DNA from 2 places in the Paenibacillus sp. FSL W8-0187 genome. Region 1 is predicted to be linked to the other one. Evidence: riboswitches for the same ligand, from Rfam matches in the RefSeq annotation. Region 1 holds a riboswitch; the other holds the start of a gene.

Region 1 (3,856 bases):
ACTAATATAGAGCATTTCATACTGGCCCTTCATGATCATGGAAAAATCACCCTGAAGCCATGCGGACATATTCTGAATAAGATCATATTTGTATGCAAAGAAGGTGGCTATCGAACTGACGATATTACCAAACATCAGCCCTACGAGCGGGATGAAGATCGCATCCTTGAACTTAATCCGATCCAGTATCTTCATGAAGATAAAGGTTCCTGCCAGAGCGAATACAAATGCCACGAGCATTTTGATAAGCGGACCGCTTGTCGTGAAGACGAGCATGGCTACCAAAATCCCCAGTCTGGCAGAGTCCATCGTACCTGCTGTGGTCGGCGATACGAACTTATTGCGGCTGAGCTGCTGCATGATCAATCCGCAGATACTCATGCTGACACCCGCCAATATAAGACTGACAAGCCTAGGAATCCGGCTTACAAGCATAATATGCTGTTGTTGTTCTGTCATCGAGAATAGTTGCAGTGGCGAGATATCTTTAACTCCAATAAATAATGAAATTATCGAGAGTACCACAACGGCTGCAAATAAGTATCTAATCTTCATGGCTCTTCCTTCTATGCGTATGTCTCTAAAATATCCGGGATCTCGCAATTTCCAACGCCATTCTCATTGAGATTGATTATCAATCGCGCTCTGATATGCATTATATCATCCTCATTCTGGCTCGACAAGTGTAATTGAGAATCAAAATCAATTAATTTGTTCATACTTGTATATTTTGTTCATGAATTGTTCATAATATGAAGTTTCGAGAAGACATAGCTAATATCCTCAGGTAGGAAGCACTCCTTTCGTTAAGCCTCCATATAATGAAGCTTCTCAAAAAGCCAAACGGATTCAATTCATATTTAATAGATAAGGGAAATTATATTTAATCAAAAGTCGTTGACAATTACTCTAAGTTATATTAATATACTAACATAAATATTATTCCTAACTAAACGTAAGTTAATATGGAATGATAATTAAAAATATTGCTAAATAAGCAACATGCATATTTGCTTGAAGTAAAGGACATCTTCTTATCAGGCGTATGCAAATTCGATTACACCAGGAGGTTTTTTTTTCAATGTCTAAAGATTTTTCAACTGCACTCAAAAGTCGCCGTTCTTATTATGGGATTAGCAAAGAATCCGTTATCTCGGACGAGCGTATTCAGGAAATCGTAAACGAAGCGGTTAAGTATACCCCGTCTTCTTTCAACTCTCAAAGTGCACGCGTCGTTGTATTGCTTGGCGAACAGCATGATAAACTGTGGAACATCACGGAAGGCATCCTGAAGGAAGTCGTTGGCGATGAAGAAGCATTCAAATCCACTGCCGAAAAAATGGGCGCATTCCGCGCTGGTTACGGTACGGTATTGTTCTTCGAGGACAACAACGTCATTGCCGGGCTGCAACAGAACTTTGCCGCTTATGCCGACAACTTCCCGATTTGGTCCAACCAATCCAACGGCATGCTGCAATTTGTAGTATGGACATCCCTTGAAGCAGAAGGTCTGGGTGCATCCCTGCAGCACTACAACCCGCTGATCGACGAAAAAGTAAAATCCGAATGGAACATCCCGGAAAGCTGGAAGCTGCTTGCTCAAATGCCTTTCGGTAAGCCGGTTGCTGAACCAGGCGAGAAAGAATTTGCACCGCTTGAAGATCGCGTAAAAGTATACAACTAATTAAATAGATGAAAAAAGGCCGCCTTCCTAAGTTTCCGCAACTTGGATAGGCGGTCCTTTTATAATGGACAAAGATTGAAAAACCGATCACTAAGCGATACAATTAGTCAAGTAAGAACCCTCGAACTTCTAAGATAACAGAAGCTCCGGGCAAACTTACGATAACCAACTACATAGGATGTTGGCTGTACTAGGGGTGCCATGTGCTGAGAGACGGCGGTTTGCCGTTAACCCTTAACACCCGATCTAGGTCATACTAGCGTGGGGAAGTGTAGCATTTATGTTTATTTCTTTTCGTAGGCATAACTGCACTTTCTTCACGGGGTGCGGTTTTTTTTGCGTGGACTTATATCATGGGGAGGAAATAACAATGAATGAGCTTGTATGCGGAACCAGTCGGATCGTCGGGTGCCGGTTCTCGGTATTTCCCATGACGGACCGGTTTGTGGAGGTCATCATGGGCGCACTACATTCCGTGGATACGGGGAAGGTATGGATTCAGACAGATGATGTGAGCACCTGTATTCGTGGACGTGCAGAGCATGTCTTTGATGTGACAAGGGCGATATTCGCCTATGCTGCAGCGAGTGGCGTGCATACCGTTTTTAATGGTACTTATTCCATCGGTTGCCCCGGAGATACGGACGCCGATGTATATATGACTGAGGATTCGACTCTCTTAAACAACGACATCGGGGAACATGCCGATATTGAGACTGCTTGCCAATTCGCTCTATACCCCATGGGTACCGATGACTACATGGATGTCATCTACGGTGAAGTTAATCGTACGAAGGCAGCCGGGACATTCGCCGGAAGCGTTCATTACGCCAGCCGATTGGATGGGTCACTGGCCCAGGTGTTTGGATCCCTTGAAGAGGCGTTTTTACATGCGATTCAATCCGACAGCAGCCATTTGGTCATGACTGCGGTTGTGTCCGCACACAGCCCTTCGGTCAAAGCCGCATCGAATTGAGCTTTATTGAGGCAGACAAAAGCCCGGCAAGCGCCGGGCTTCCTGTCACTACTGCCAAGAATCTTGACGGTTTAAACCCAAGCACTCAAGATAATTACGAGCAGGATAAAGAGAACCAAAATAATTCCTACTGAATTGTTCCATCCACCGCCGCCATATACTCCGCTCATGAAGATCCCCTCCTGGATTTAAAGAATGACGTGATGTAATCACACTATTATAGTATTTCCCGTCTCGTGCTAGTGTCACGGCTAATGTACGCCTCTTTTTATATTGGCAAGGAAATTCTATTCCTCATAACCAATGAGAAGCTTGCCTCCGTACGGATGGAGCATTTCCTCGGTGAATGCCATAAGAACTGAAGGATCATCCTGGCGATACATCGCCGTGAGCGCTGCTTCCAATCGTTCTCCCAAGATCGAGTCATAGCGGTTGAACAGACGGAACAGCGTTTTCCCTTCACCCGTCCACTCCCGGTTCACCCTAAGTACAAAATCACAGAGAATCGCCGCTATTTTGTGCACCGTAAACCACTTTTCGGCATCCCTTCGGGGACTCTGCAAATCCAGCAGGTACTCGGTTAGCATATAACGGTATTCGTTAATGTCGGTTAGCATCAAGGGCATGGGTCCGTAATTCAAGTCGCTTCGAGCTTCCGCCTGCACCTCTTCCCCCTCAGGCAGCGCGTGCAGCACCGTCCCTTCTACGACCATCCGCTGCAATGAAGGATTCGCCGCGATCACTCCCTCATCGAAATATTCGCGATAGGAGGATAAAGACAATATAAATATTTCCGCGATCCACCCATGTGCCTCTATCGTCTTCCTGCTGAAATCATGACCATCCCGTTCAATGACTATGATGTCCAAATCGGATTGTTCATTATATTCACCTCTGCTCGCGCTGCCGCCAAGCACAGCAAGCAAACAGTCGGGATAATCGTATTGTATGATGCGTTCCGCTGCCTCTACCGGTTCCATCCTCATGACGTTTCCTCCAGTATGATTCTGATCCTCCCGAAAAAAGGGCTCAAAATATCTAATTCAGCTAAAACCCTAAACGTACCTGAATCATATGGTAAATAAATAAACGATTACCCTCATGTTGATGACAAGGAAGAAGGGATAGATGAGATGAACTATATTCATATGCTCTCCAAATTAGGTATGGGCAGTGCCCACCCGGGAGGATTCGAG
Region 2 (3,856 bases), 1.3 Mb from region 1:
TGGCGCAGCTGCTGCTCTCTCTTCTTTCGCACCTTCCGGCGCTTGCCCTGAATGACCTCTTCCCCGCAAAGCACATAGGTCCCTTCGGCGCGAAGCAGCCCCATCAAACTGAGCAGCAGCGAGCTTTTGCCTGCTCCGTTCGGTCCTACCACCGCAATGAATTGTCCCGGAACCACCTCGGCGGAAGGGAGGGTGATAACAGGTTTATCCCATCTCATTCCCCTAAAATTCGCCAGTTGAATGACAGGTTCCCCATGTTGAGCGTACGGCGGAGCAGCCTCATACAAGAGATTGCCCAGCGCGTCGACCAGAGCAAACAACTCTCTGCCCGCCCGGGTCTGAGCATAATCCTCCCATACGCCGGGATACCAGATTCCATAGGCTTGGAGTTCCTTCTCGTATTCAGCGAATATCGCTGCTGGGGGACCTTCGCCCAGAATCACCCCATCCGGGCTGAACAGCACGACACGATCCACATATTGGGCCATTTCTTCAATCCGGTGTTCCACGATGATCAGCGTACGCCCTTCCGAAACGGCCTTCACCGCGGACCAGATTTGCTCCCTGCCTTCCGGGTCGAGCAGCGCAGACGGCTCGTCAAGGAACAGCACTTCCGGCTCCAGCAGCAGAGCCGATGCCAGCGCAAGTCGTTGCTTCATGCCTTGGGACAAATGCCCGATCGGCATATGGAGCTCCTCAAGATCAAGCCCCACCTCGCGCAGGGCCGCTTGCATTCGATCCTTCATCTCGTCACGAGGGACACTTAGATTTTCCAGTACGAAAGCCAGCTCTTCATCCACGTACGGCATACAGAACTGGGTATCCGGATCTTGAAATACATAACCCCAAGAGCGTGGAATCAGCTGGGCCTCGCATTTCATCGGCACCTCCGTCGCGCGGGGAATCATCCCGCTAAGCACCTGCAGCAGCGTGGATTTGCCACAGCCGCTCGGACCGAGCAGCAGCACCTTCTCCCCGCGGACAGCCGAGAAGGAGAGGTCTTTGAACATCAATCGCTCCTCGCCCGGATACTTCAGACGCAATCCCTCCACATACACGGCCGGTTCCGGAAGCATCTCAGCAGACTGAGCCGGAACCGGGCTAACCGTGGCATTAGACATGGCGCGGATCATCCAGTGCTTCGTAATCCTTCTTCGACGCAGGACGGAGCAGGGATGTCACGCCCGTACGGTCGAGCGCTTTAGCCAACAGGAGCATAAGAAGGCCTGCAATGACGGCGCCGCTAAGTACCCGCATACCGTATTTAGCGAGGAACATCCACGTCTGCAGGTCATCCGTATAGCTGTAATAGAAGTCCATGATCATCGAGCCGATGGCTGCACCGGCACCGGCAATCGCCAGCGTCCACGCCGAGGTGCTCCGATAACGGAACGCCGCGAATACCAATTCAGCCCCCAGTCCTTGAATGAGGCCATACAGCAGTAGGGTCAATCCCCAGCCGCTGCCAAACAGCACTTCTACGTGGGCCGCCGCCACTTCCGCGATAATGGCCACTCCCGGCTTCCGGATCAACAAGTAAGCAAGCGTGGCTGCAGCGAACCACATGCCGTATAACAACTCATCCGCTTCAAAGAACAGCGGTTTTAATAGATTGTAAACCGAACCCCAGAAGTGATAAATGACGCCAAGCACCAGTGATACCAGTACCGTAACCAAAATATCGCTTAACCGCAGTCCTTTTCGGGGCTGAACCCCCAACTTCTCTTGCACAGACGTTCCCATAACAACACATTCCCCTCTCCACCTCTATTTTTGTGTAAACACAACAAAAAACCGTCTGGAAAAACGCGCAGACGGAAAAATAGGCCCTATGTAGGCAGGGTCGGATATTCTCTACGCTGGCATTACCCAGTTCAGATTAACGGTCAACAGCGGATAGCAGCTGCAATCTCAGCCTGATTCACTCAAGCCCCCGTATTCCTATTCGGTTTTATGTTAACTTTAAAATACACATTCACTCCGGAATAAGCAAGAACCTTTTTTCAAAAATGGCTATTTATTGATTTCCATCTCATTCTATGTCAATATCAGAGTGATTGGCTTTTCCACCAACGTTTATTGCTGACACCTATGCACAAAGGAGAATGACATGGCTAAACAATTGCTGCGTCTGATGACTGAGCTGTCTTCCCGCAAGTGGCTGTCCCGAATCATGGGGCATTGTTCCCACAGCCGGCTGAGCCGTCATCTAATACCTGCATTCATACGAATTTATCAAATTCCGGCGCACGAAGCGGAGAAAGAAATCAACGAATACCGCTCACTGAACGAGTTCTTTTCCCGCCGGTTAAAAATAGGCCTACGCGCCATAGATGACACCGCCGACGCCATGGTAAGCCCAGTCGATGCCACAATTTCGGCAATGGGCGTCGTCAACGCCGGTACCATTCTAAGCGTTAAGGGACAGGATTATACCTTGAGCGAGCTGCTCGCGAAATCACCGAGAATGGAAAACTACATCCACGGTTATGCATTTGTATTGTATTTAAGCCCGACCGACTATCATCGCATTCATTCCCCGGTAACCGGTGTTCAGGCGGAAAGCGAGCATTTAAAGGGACGCGTTTACCCCGTGAACGATTTTGCGATGACCCATATCCGGAATGTGCTCAGCCGCAATGAGCGCCTCATTACCTATATTGCGCATGAGTTCGGCGAAGTTGCCGTCGTGAAGGTCGGAGCCATGAACGTAAGCAGCATCCGTTATGCTGACGAGAGTGTGAAGAAATACGAAATCGGCGATGAACTCGCGTACTTTGAATTCGGCTCTACAGTTGTACTTTTGACGGAGAACGGCACGTTTACCCCTCGCGGTGACCTGGAACCCGGCTCCAAGGTGAAGATGGGAGAACTGCTCGGTTTGCTTCACCCGTCCCCAGCCAGAAAAGGGTGATTCCATCTACCTTACCAAACATCGCATGACAAGTTAAGGCTATAAATCATTGGCTGCATGAATGATTAACGCCGGCCCAGCATCCGATAAATGATCCGCTGAAACAGCCGATCCGGCAGTCCGCCCTTGATCCATGCGGTCGCCCGCGTGCCTCGGGGCAGCATATAGCGGAACCTGGGCTTAGCCATGGACGCAATTTTTGCCACAAGCCTGGCTACCTCCTGCGGATCCCCGCTTCCTTTGGCTGTCCGCTCGGAATAGTCCAGCACGCCCTTCAGCAGACCGCTGTAGGGTGATCCTTCCTTCACCGTAAGCTCCCCAAAGCTTTTGTTCCAGATCGGCGTGCCATAGGCACCAGGCTGGATCAGCACGACATCAATGCCAAAGGGCATCACTTCCATGGACAGGCTTTCGCCAAACCCTTCCAGCGCAAATTTGGAGGACGCATAGGGTCCATAACCCGGAAATCCGACCACGCCGCTAATGCTGCTCATGAGAATGATTTTGGATTTTCCAGTTCGCCGGAGCAGCGGCAGCATATGCTGTGTCACCGATACGGTCCCGAAAAAATTCGTCTCCATCTGCTTTCGCCAGCCGCTGAGCGGCACTTCCTCCACCATGCCGCCTACCGCCTCCCCGGCATTGTTAACCAGCACGTCCAAGCGGCCATACCTCTGCTCCAACTCCAAGGCAGCGGCCTTGACTTGTTCCTCGATGCAGATATCCAGCTGGAATACGTGAATACGCTTGGCAACATCGGCTTGTTCGGCTCGGGCCAACAGTTCTGCAGCCGTCTCCGGCCTGCGCAGACCCGCTGCCACGTCATAACCTGCTTTTGCCAGCTCCAAGCTGATGTGCAGTCCGAACCCGCTCGACGCGCCCGTGATCAGCGCAACCTTTCCTGCTCCCGCCGTTACCACCGGATCACCGCTTGTTCGGCCA

Evidence for each region. Region 1 has a riboswitch for thiamine pyrophosphate ahead of MKY48_RS22320 (YkoF family thiamine/hydroxymethylpyrimidine-binding protein). Riboswitches for the same ligand answer to the same signal wherever they lie in the genome.
Region 2: it holds a riboswitch for thiamine pyrophosphate, as region 1 does, so the genes downstream of both, MKY48_RS28340 (ECF transporter S component) here and MKY48_RS22320 (YkoF family thiamine/hydroxymethylpyrimidine-binding protein) in region 1, are expected to answer to the same signal.

What each region holds. Positions count from the first base shown of each region.
Region 1 covers NZ_CP150206.1:4,967,298-4,971,153, forward strand. The annotation lists gene MKY48_RS22310 (ABC transporter permease) at 1-555, opposite strand, end outside; gene MKY48_RS22315 (nitroreductase family protein) at 1,082-1,684, shown strand; TPP riboswitch at 1,867-1,969, shown strand; gene MKY48_RS22320 (YkoF family thiamine/hydroxymethylpyrimidine-binding protein) at 2,055-2,660, shown strand; gene MKY48_RS22325 (sporulation protein YjcZ) at 2,732-2,830, opposite strand; gene MKY48_RS22330 (nucleotidyltransferase domain-containing protein) at 2,948-3,646, opposite strand; gene MKY48_RS22335 (methyltransferase domain-containing protein) at 3,794-3,856, shown strand, end outside.
Region 2 covers NZ_CP150206.1:6,244,101-6,247,956, forward strand. The annotation lists gene MKY48_RS28335 (ABC transporter ATP-binding protein) at 1-1,076, opposite strand, end outside; gene MKY48_RS28340 (ECF transporter S component) at 1,114-1,743, opposite strand; TPP riboswitch at 1,835-1,947, opposite strand; gene asd (archaetidylserine decarboxylase) at 2,111-2,914, shown strand; gene MKY48_RS28350 (SDR family oxidoreductase) at 2,980-3,834, opposite strand.